DNA from 3 places in the Arthrobacter sp. Y3223166 genome. Region 1 is predicted to be linked to each of the others. Evidence: riboswitches for the same ligand, from Rfam matches in the RefSeq annotation. Region 1 holds a riboswitch; each other region holds the start of a gene.
The links. Region 1 has a riboswitch for S-adenosylmethionine ahead of AC5RUH_RS07950 (bifunctional o-acetylhomoserine/o-acetylserine sulfhydrylase). Riboswitches for the same ligand answer to the same signal wherever they lie in the genome.
Positions count from the first base shown of each region.

Region 2: it holds a riboswitch for S-adenosylmethionine, as region 1 does, so the genes downstream of both, AC5RUH_RS01620 (O-acetylhomoserine aminocarboxypropyltransferase/cysteine synthase family protein) here and AC5RUH_RS07950 (bifunctional o-acetylhomoserine/o-acetylserine sulfhydrylase) in region 1, are expected to answer to the same signal.
Region 3: it holds a riboswitch for S-adenosylmethionine, as region 1 does, so the genes downstream of both, AC5RUH_RS01695 (LLM class flavin-dependent oxidoreductase) here and AC5RUH_RS07950 (bifunctional o-acetylhomoserine/o-acetylserine sulfhydrylase) in region 1, are expected to answer to the same signal.

Region 1 covers NZ_JBNHGE010000012.1:43,222-46,487, forward strand. Annotated here, with positions in the region: gene metX (homoserine O-acetyltransferase MetX) at 1-343, opposite strand, end outside; gene AC5RUH_RS07950 (bifunctional o-acetylhomoserine/o-acetylserine sulfhydrylase) at 424-1,749, opposite strand; SAM riboswitch class IV at 1,817-1,931, opposite strand; gene AC5RUH_RS07955 (VOC family protein) at 2,159-2,800, shown strand; gene AC5RUH_RS07960 (hypothetical protein) at 3,012-3,266, shown strand, end outside.
Region 2 covers NZ_JBNHGE010000002.1:5,267-8,532, reverse strand. Annotated here, with positions in the region: gene malQ (4-alpha-glucanotransferase) at 1-694, opposite strand, end outside; SAM riboswitch class I at 972-1,066, shown strand; gene AC5RUH_RS01620 (O-acetylhomoserine aminocarboxypropyltransferase/cysteine synthase family protein) at 1,156-2,631, shown strand; gene AC5RUH_RS01615 (CoA-binding protein) at 2,628-3,125, shown strand.
Region 3 covers NZ_JBNHGE010000002.1:24,683-27,948, reverse strand. Annotated here, with positions in the region: gene AC5RUH_RS01700 (DUF1206 domain-containing protein) at 1-532, shown strand, start outside; gene AC5RUH_RS01695 (LLM class flavin-dependent oxidoreductase) at 611-2,032, opposite strand; SAM riboswitch class I at 2,121-2,210, opposite strand; gene AC5RUH_RS01690 (APC family permease) at 2,299-3,266, opposite strand, start outside.

The DNA.
Region 1 (3,266 bases):
CCCGGACCGAATCGCGGATCGTGACGAACGGGAAGCGTGAACCCCACGGCGTCCCGTCCGGAGCCGGCGACGAGGGACCGGTGGAGCCGTAGCAGCCGCCAATCATGTTGGCGGCCACGACGAAATAGCGCTCCGTGTCGATCGTGGCACCGGGGCCTACCAGGTCGTCCCACCAGCCGTCCTCGTCCGAGTAGCCGCGTGCGACATGCGTGCTGCCGGTCAGGGCGTGCTGGATCAGGACGGCGTTGGACGCGTCCGCATTCAGGGTGCCCCAGGTTTCAAAGGCGAGGACCACCTCGGGCAGATAGCCGCCGGCTTCCAGCTCCAGCGCACCAACCGGCATCCGGCGCAGGATGCCGTCGGTCGCCTGTTCCACCAGTTCCTGCGGTTGCACTATCGTCACGCTGCGCTCTACCTGCTTGCCTAGTCGTCCGCACCCTTGGCGGCACGGAAACCAGCCTCCAGGTCGGCGATGATGTCGTTGACGTTCTCGATGCCCACCGACAGCCGGACCAGACCGTCGGTCACCCCGGCCGCGACCCGTTCCGCGGCCGAGAGCTGGGCATGGGTGGTCGACGCCGGGTGGATCACCAGCGAGCGCACATCGCCCAGGTTGGCCACGTGGGAGTGCAGTTCAAGGCCGTCCACAAAGCGCTTCCCGGCCTCGATGCCGCCCTTGATTTGGAACGCGACGATGGCGCCGGTCCCCTTCGGGCCGTACTTGCGGCCGCGCTCATACCAGGGGCTGGAGGGCAGGCCGAGGTACGCGACCGAGGCAACGTCGTCGTGCTCTTCCAGGAATTCCGCCACCCTCTGCGCGTTGGCCACATGGCGCTCCACGCGCAGGCTCAGCGTCTCCAGCCCCTGGGCGATCAGGAATGCATTGAACGGCGAGATGGCGGACCCCAGGTCGCGCAGCAACTGCACCCGGGCCTTGAGGATGTAGGCCAGGTTGGCGCCCAGAGCGCCGCTGACGCCGAGGTCGCGGGCGAAGACCAGCCCGTTGTACGTGTCGTCCGGCGTGTTGAATCCCGGGAACTTTTCGGGGTCGGCGGCGAAATCGAACGTGCCGGCGTCGACGATCACGCCGCCGATCGCCGTCCCGTGGCCGCCGAGGTACTTGGTGGCCGAGTGGAGCACGATGTCGGCCCCCCACTCGATCGGACGGATCAGGTACGGGGTGGACAAGGTGTTGTCAACGATCAGCGGCACGCCGTTTTCGTGGGCGATGGCGCTGACCGACTCCAGGTCCAGCACGTCCTGGCGCGGGTTGGAGACGACCTCGCCGAAGAACGCCTTGGTGTTCGGCTTGACGGCATCGCGCCACTGCTGCAGGTTGTCCGGATCCTCGACGAAGGTGACCTCGATGCCGAACTTGGGCAGCGTGGTGCGCAGCAGGTTGTAGGTGCCGCCGTACAGGCTGGGGCTGGCCACGATGTGGTCGCCGGCCTCGGCCAGGTTGAGGATGGAGAACGTCGACGCGGCCTGGCCCGAAGCAAGCAGCAGGGCGCCGACGCCGCCCTCCAGGTTGGCGATCCGGGTCTCGACCGCTTCCTGGGTGGGGTTGCCGATCCTGGTGTAGATAGGTGCCAGTTCAGACAGGGCGAACCGGTCGGCCGCGCTCTGCGCGCTGGGGAACACGAATGACGTGGTCTGGTAGATCGGCAGTGCGCGGGCGCCCGTGGCGGCGTCCGGCTCCTGCCCTGCGTGAATCTGACGGGTTTCAAAGGACCAATCGACGTTGGACATGGTGCAACTCCTTCACTGGAAGGGGCCATCCGGGATCCGGCCGTGCCGGCATGTCTGTCCCGGGTGTGACCCGCGCTTGCGCACCGCCTTATGGCGGCTGCCTGGTCTTCACCCGGGGCACCCCACCGCGGTTGGAGGGTTGCCGGCCAGCAAACCGGGGTTTTGCGCTGGCACTCATGACCTGCCTCCAGTCTCCGCAGACAAGCCGGCGGCCGCAACAATATGACACCTTATGACTGGGCACCGGTCTCCGGACCGCCTGTCCGACCGTCCGCTTGTCACCGTTGCCGGCGCGTGCCAGCGAGGCGGAATTGCTGCCCGGGAAAGCCGCGTTCCGCAGGAGCCGCAAGTTCAGTGACTTAGGTCACCCTAAGTCGAGAGCGGGTTCACAAAGTGCCAAGATAATGCCATGCGCTTCGACCATGTTTCTTATGCTGCTGAACCCGACGGTCTGGCTGCCACCTCAGAGCGGATCTCCAAAGCCCTGGGCATCGACGCCGTCAAGGGCGGGGTTCACCCTCGCTTCGGCACCCGCAATATGATCTTCCCCCTCACGGACCACCATTACCTGGAGGTCGTGGAGGTGCTCGACCACCCCGCATCCGACAAGGCCCCCTTTGGCCAGGCCGTGCGGGCGCGGTCGGAAGCCGGCGGCGGCTGGATGGGCTGGTGCGTGGCGGTCGACGACCTGACCCCGTTCGAAGAACGGCTGGGCCGCCACGCGGTTCCCGGCAACCGCAAGTTCCCGGATGGGCAGGAACTGAGCTGGCAGCAGATCGGGATTAAGGGCCTCATCGCCGACCCGCAGGTGCCCTACATGTTGCGCTGGGACGACGGCACCGAACCGCTGCACCCGTCCAACGCCCGCCCCGCCACGGTCAAGCTGATCGGCCTGACCATCGCCGGCTCTTCCGAGCGGGTGGCGGACTGGCTGGGCACGCCTGTTGACGGCCTGCTGGACGACGTCAAGGTCGCCTGGACGGCACCGAACGGTACGCCGGGCATCCTGTCCGTCCGCTTCGAAACCGCCAACGGGATCGTCGAACTCTGAGTTCTCCCGGCATCGCTCCGTTTCGGGCGTCCGCTCCGCGTTATAGAAGGAGCAGACGCCCGAAACGGAGCTTTTGAGTGCACAAGCCCTCCAGATCGTCCTGCTGGGCATGCGCTTCGCGTGGACCGCTACCTCGGCTTTCCCGCCCTGCAGGCCACCCGGATTCTTGCTCTGGCCGGCCGGTTCTTTGCCACCGGGAAAGTCAAACCGCGTGAAACGGGTTTTCGCCTTCGCCAATCCCGCCTCGCAGTCGCCGGGCGAATCCTACTCCCGGGCTCTGATGTACCTGAACCACTTCCCGGAGCCGTTACTGCAGTACCCTGTCTTCGATCCGCAGGGAGTTCGTGTCGGCATCGTCGACTTCTACTGGGAACAATTTCGTCTTGCCGGCGAATTCGATGGTGCAGGAAAATACTCCCGAAACGAGTACCTTCGGAGCCGTAGTCCCGCCGCCGTAGTGGAGGCG
Region 2 (3,266 bases), on a different contig from region 1:
CCTTCGCGGCAGCCGTCCCGGCGAGGCTGGCCAGGTCATGCAGGTCGCCGATGCCCCAGGAGGACCGCGAGCGCACGGAGTACAGCTGTGCCATCAACCCCCACGTCCGGGGCAGGCGGTCCGCGGTGGTCAGGCGCCGCGGGGTGACCACGAGGGCGCACCGTGCCTCGCTGTCGGCTGGTTCCGCGGCCGCGCCGGTTCCGGGCTCCATCGCCTCCGACTGGGCCGGGGCCGCACCGGTCCCAGACTCGATCCCCTCCGACTGTTCCGCTACCTCCAGCGTGTGCCAGCCCAGCGGGATGTCGGCCGGCACCACCGCCGTGAAACGAACAGGCGGGGCACCTTCCGCATCCTCCGACCCGCCGGCCAGCACCTCGACGTCGCGCCGGGAGCCGTCCTCCAGCAGGATCCGGACCCGAGGACGGACGCCGGGCGGCGCGTTGACCGGAACCTCGGTGGCGGTGCCTTGGCGGACGACGACGGCGGGCGGCAGCGTGCGCTGCACCGGTACCAGTTCAGCGGCTCGGAGGGAAGCCGTCACATCGTCGTCGGTGGCACAGGGGACGTCCAGCGCGGTGAGGACGGAAACCAGCGTTGCCTCACTGACTGTCTTCTCGCCCCCGTCCCAGCCATGGAAGGTAATGCCAACGCCATGTTTCCCCGCGAGGCGCTGCAGCGCCGAAAGTTCAGCCATAGACCCAATCTACGGTGAACTGTCCGGACGCGGGAACGTCCCTCCTCAGCGGGCCAGGCGAAGATCGTGCCGCCGAGCGGCGGGCACCGCCGTCGTCCGGGCATTCGCAAGCAGGGCATTGCGCGGCGGACCGCGAGCGGCCGGCACCGCCGTCGTGCCGGGCATTCACAAGCCGGGCGACCGCAAGGCGCCCGCCGCAAGCACGGGCGCCCCAACCCCGGACGCAACGCGGCTCAACATTCTTTGCTGCCGCGGCGGTTGGTTGCGAGAATGGACGGGACCATCCCGAGCGGTTGAGAGATCTGGCTCTTTGACACCGCAGCAACCATCCGGACGCCACCGGAAAGGTGCTACCGCCAGAAGCGATGGAGAGAGCGCAAGCAATCTTTGATCCCGACGGCGCCCGCGCCGCCAAGGACGTCATTGCCCGGGAACCCAAGTTTTGAAGGAGCAAGCGCCTGATGGCTGAACGCACATTCGGTTTCCGCACCCGCGCCCTGCACGCCGGCGGCACGCCCGACGCCGAGCACGGTGCCCGGGCCGTACCGATCTACCAGAGCACCTCGTTCGTGTTCAAGGACACAGACGACGCCGCGAACCTCTTCGCACTGCAGAAGTACGGCAACATCTACTCCCGCATCGGCAACCCCACGGTCGCCGCGTTCGAGGAGCGCATCGCCTCGCTCGAGGGCGGCATCGGCGCGGTGGCGACGTCGTCGGGCATGGCCGCCGAGTTCATCACCTTCGCGGCCCTGGCCGGCGCGGGCGACCACATCGTGGCCTCGTCCAAGCTCTACGGCGGCACCATCACCCAGCTGGACGTGACGCTGCGCCGGTTCGGCGTGGAGACCACCTTCGTCGACTCCAACGCCCCCGCCGACTTCGCCGCGGCCATCGGCGAGAACACCAAGGCCGTCTACACGGAGATCGTGGCCAACCCGTCGGGCGACATCGCGGACCTCGCCGGCCTGGCCGCTGTGGCGCACGACGCCGGAATCCCCCTGGTCGTCGACGCCACCTTGAGCACGCCCTACCTGATCCGACCGATCGAGCACGGCGCGGACATCGTGATCCACTCCGCCACCAAGTTCCTGGGCGGCCACGGCACCACCCTGGGCGGCGTCGTCGTCGAATCCGGGCGTTTCAACTGGGGCAACGGCAAGTTCCCGCAGATGACCGAGCCGGTGCCCAGCTACGGCAACGTGTCCTGGTGGGGCAATTTCGGCGAGTACGGCTTCCTCACCAAGCTCCGGTCCGAGCAGCTGCGCGACATCGGCCCGTCGCTGTCCGCGCAGTCCGCGTTCCAGCTGCTGCAGGGCGTGGAAACGCTGGCCCAGCGGATGGACGAGCACCTGGCCAACGCCCGCACCGTGGCCGAATGGCTGGAAGCCGACGAGCGCGTCTCCTGGGTCAGCTACGCCGGCCTGCCCGCGCACCCGCATTACGAGCGGGGCCGGAAGTACCTGCCCAAGGGCGTGGGATCCGTGTTCAGCTTCGGCGTCAAGGGCGGCCGCACCGCGGGCCAGAAGTTCATCGAGTCGCTGCAGCTGGCCAGCCACCTGGCCAACATCGGCGACGCCCGCACCCTGGTGCTGCACCCGGGATCGACCACGCACCAGCAGCTCACCGCCGACCAGCTCGTGGCCGCCGGCGTGCCCGAGGACCTGATCCGCATCTCCGTGGGCCTGGAAGACGTGGACGATATCCTCTGGGACCTGGACCAGGCGCTGGCCGCCTCGCAGCAGGCCGGCGCCGAGCACGGCCCCAGCCGCGACCATGAGGACGCCGCGTTCGACAGCTCCGAGTTCGCCTCGCCCAGCTATGCCGGCGAGTCCTGCGCGATCCCGGCGGAGCGCTCCCCCCGGACAGAGCCCGGAACGCGCGTAGTCGAGTCCGTCGAAGAACTGATCGAAGCCGAAGAAGGAGCCGCCAAGTGACCGCGACACCCGAACGCACCTGGATCGGCCCGTCCGCCGCGGAGCGTCTGAACATCCTACGCAACACCAAATCCATCGCCATCGTCGGCGCCTCGGACAAGCCGAGCCGGGCCAGCTACTTCGTGGCCACGTACCTGCTGTCCAGCTCGCCGTACAAGGTGTATTTCGTGAACCCGGTGGCGAAGGAGATCCTGGGTCAGCCGGTGTACAAGTCGCTGGCGGACCTGCCCGAGGTGCCGGACCTGGTGGATGTCTTCCGCAGGCACGACGACCTGCCCACCGTTTTGGAGGAAACCCTGGCCGTCGGCGCCAAGACGCTCTGGCTGCAACTGGGCTCCTGGCACGAGGAGGTTGCGGCCCAGGCCGAGGCCGCCGGCTTAAACGTGGTGATGGACCGCTGCGTGAAGATCGAGCACGCCCGCTTCCACGGCGGCCTGCACCTGGCCGGCTTCGACACGGGTGTGATCTCCTCGAAGCGGCAGCTGACCGTCTAGAGGGCCTGCCGCCCCGAGGGCCTACCGCCCCGCCCGCCTGCCGCCCCGCCCCTTGTCCCCCGGCCTTCCACGTGGAGGCCCGGGGGCAAGGGGCCGGTTTTTTCCTGCCCGGAAGTAGACGGAAAGAGCCTTCAAGGATTT
Region 3 (3,266 bases), on a different contig from region 1:
CGGCCGGGAGGCAAAGAAGAGGTGGGGCTACCGGGCGAAGTCCGTGGGACTGGCCATCGCGTACACGGTGGTGGCGGTATCGTTCGGCAGCTTCGCGCTGGGTTCCGGCGCCGACAGCAGCCAGAGTTCCCAGGACGCCAGCACCAGGCTGATGCAGTGGCCGGGCGGTGCCGTTGTCCTGTTCCTGATTGGCGCCGTCATCATGGGCGCCGGCGTCTTTTACGTGTACAAGGGCCTGAAGAAGAAGTTCCTGGACGACCTCAAACGGCTCCCCAGGGGCAGCACCGGCACCGCCGTGACGTGGACCGGCGTCGTGGGTTATGCGGGCAAGGGGCTGGCACTGTTCGTGCTGGGGCTGCTGTTGGCGGTGGCCGCGGTGCAGCACGACCCGCAGGAGGTCAAGGGGTTGGACGGGGCGCTCAAGGCGCTGCGTGATCAGGCCTTCGGCCCGGCCGCACTCGCCGTCGTCGCCGTTGGCCTGATCTGTTACGGCCTCTACATGGGCGCCCGGGCGCGCTACGCGAAGATGTAGGCACCGGAGAACGACGGCGGTGCGCCTCCCCGTGGGCCAGGCGCACCGCCGTCGTTGTTTAGATGGTTCTGCCCGTGCCTAAGCTCGGTGGGCCAGCGCGTTCTGCAGGCGGAAGCCAGCGGCCCGGTGGTTCTCCGGCAGCTTGTCGCCGCGGCCGAAGAGCTTGTTGCGCAGGGTCCCCGGCGCGTACTCCGTGGGGTAGGCGCCCAGCTTCTGCAGTTCCGGCACGACGAATTCCACGATGTCCTCGAAGGTGCCCGGGGTGATCGCGTAGGCCAGGTTGAACCCGTCCACGTCGGTCTCGTCGACCCACTCCACGAGCTTGGCGGCTACCTCCGCGCCGGAGCCGACGGTGATCGGGCCGAAACCGCCGACGCCGACCCATTCGGCCAGCTGGCGGATGGTCCACGGCTTGCCGCTGTCGCCGGAGGCCTTCTGGAAGGTCTCCACGGAGGACTGGATGGCGTTGGACTTCACGTTTTCGCCAATCACGTCATCCGGGCCGTAGGTGGAGAGGTCCACGCCCATCCAGCCGGAGATCAGCGCCAGCGCCCCGTTGATGTCTGCGTAGGACTTGTAGTCCTCGAATTTGGCCTGCGCGGCGGCGGTGTCGGGCCCGGTCACCACGGTCTGCATCGCGTAGATGCGGACGTCGTAGCGGTCGCGTCCGGCCGCCTCCACGGCGTCGCGGATCTTCTTCACCGATGCGGCCAGCATCTCCTTGGTCGGGCAGGTCACGAACACCGCCTCGGCGTTCCCGGCGGCGAACTCGGTGCCGCGCTTGGAAGCCCCGGCCTGGAAGATGACCGGGGTGCGCTGCGGGCTCGGCTCGGTGATGGCGATGCCGGGAACCTTAAAGTACTTGCCCTCGTGCCGAATCTCGTGGACCTTCGCCGGGTCGGTGAAGACGCCGGTCTCCACGTCCTTGACCACCGCGTCGTCCTCCCACGAGCCCTCGAGCAGCTTGTAGATGACCTCGAGGTATTCGTCCGCGTGGTTGTAGCGCTCGTCGTGCTCCAGCTGGTCTTCCTGGCCCATGTTGCGCGCCGCCGAGGGCAGGTAACCGGTGACCACGTTCCAGCCGACCCGCCCGTTGGTCAGGTGGTCCAGCGTGGCCAGGCGGCGGGCGAACGGGTAGGGGTGCTCGTAGGCGGTGCCGGCGGTGACGCCGAAGCCGAGGTTTTCGGTCACCGCGGCCATCGCCGAGACCAGCATGAACGGATCGTTCACGGGGACCTGTGTGCCGGCGCGCAGCGTGGTCTCGTTGGAGGATCCGAAGACGTCGTAGGTGCCGAGCACGTCGGCGATGAACAGGCCGTCGAACAGGCCCTTTTCCAGCACCTTGGCCAGGTGGGTCCAGTAGCCGATGGTGTTGTAGGTGGGGGACTTGTCCTGCGGGTGGCGCCACAGTCCGGGCGACTGATGGCCCACGCAGTTCATGTCGAAGGCGTTGAAGCGAACTTGGCGCCGGGGGTTGGGCTGCGGGTTGTTTACGGTCATGTCAGGCTCCTTTTCTGATGAGAAGAGCCCGCGCCAGCCCTCCGTCGGGCATGCGGCTGCCAACGGAAGACCAACGAGAGATCGAGCTTCTCCATCGGTCCTGGCGGTAGCACCTTCCTCAGGGAGGGGGTTGCTGCGGCGTCAACAAGCCAGGTCTCTCGGCCGCTCTGGATGGGTACCCCTCCATTGGACACCCGGGGGCGTCCGGAGGGAAATGTTCCGCGTCACGCGGAGTAAGAATTACGACGCGTTACGCCGGGTATAAATCACGACGCCGGTGCGGAGCCGGCTTTGGTCTGCGGACGCTTCCATCCCGCCACCGCTCCGGCCCCCAGGCAGACAAGAATCAGGACGACGACGGCGATCGCCAGCGGCACACTGTTGCCGACCAGGGTGGGCAGGTTCTGCAGGATCAGGCCCAGGATGGCCAGCAGCCCGAGGAGTCCGAGAGCCGGGGCGACCGAGCGCTTCCAGTCGCGGGCCGGTGCGCCCTGCCGGCGGAAGAAAACCAGCACCGCGATGCTGGTGACCGTCATCAGCACCACCACGCCCAGGGAGGCGAAACCGGCAAACCAGGTGTAGAACTGCACGATGGGGTCCCAGCCGGCCACCACCGCGGCCAGCAGGAACAGGGCCACCACTCCGGTCGAAGCGGCCGAGGCCAGATGTGGCGAGTGGTGCCGGGTGTGCGTGCCGGCCAGCTTGGCGGGGAAAATGCCTTGTCCGGCGATCTGGAAGAAATAGCGTGAGCTGATGTTGTGCAGGGACAGGATGCAGGCGAACAGGCTGCTGGCCAGCAGTACCTGGATGACGTGGCTGCCCGCGGTTCCGAGGTAGAGCGCGGTAGTCTCCGAGAGCAAGGTGCCGGGCGCGTCCGTGGCCTTTTGGACGATGCCCTCGTCGCCCCACACGCTGATCAGCAGCCAGCTGGAGAGCGCGTAGAAGCCGCCCACCACGATGAGGGCTACATAGGTGGCGCGCGGGATCGTCTTGTCCGGGTCCCGTGCCTCGTCGCGAAACACGGCGGTGGCCTCGAAGCCAATGAAACTCAGGATGGCGAACAACAGCGCGATGCCGGGCGCCCCGGACAGCACGGTCGACGGAGTGACGAACCCGGTGGACAGGCCCTCTCGACCGCCGCCGCCAAAAATTACGGCAGCGTCCAAAACCAGCACGATCAGCACCTCGGCGACCAGCAGTACCCCCAGCACCTTGCCGGAGAGCTCGATGTTGC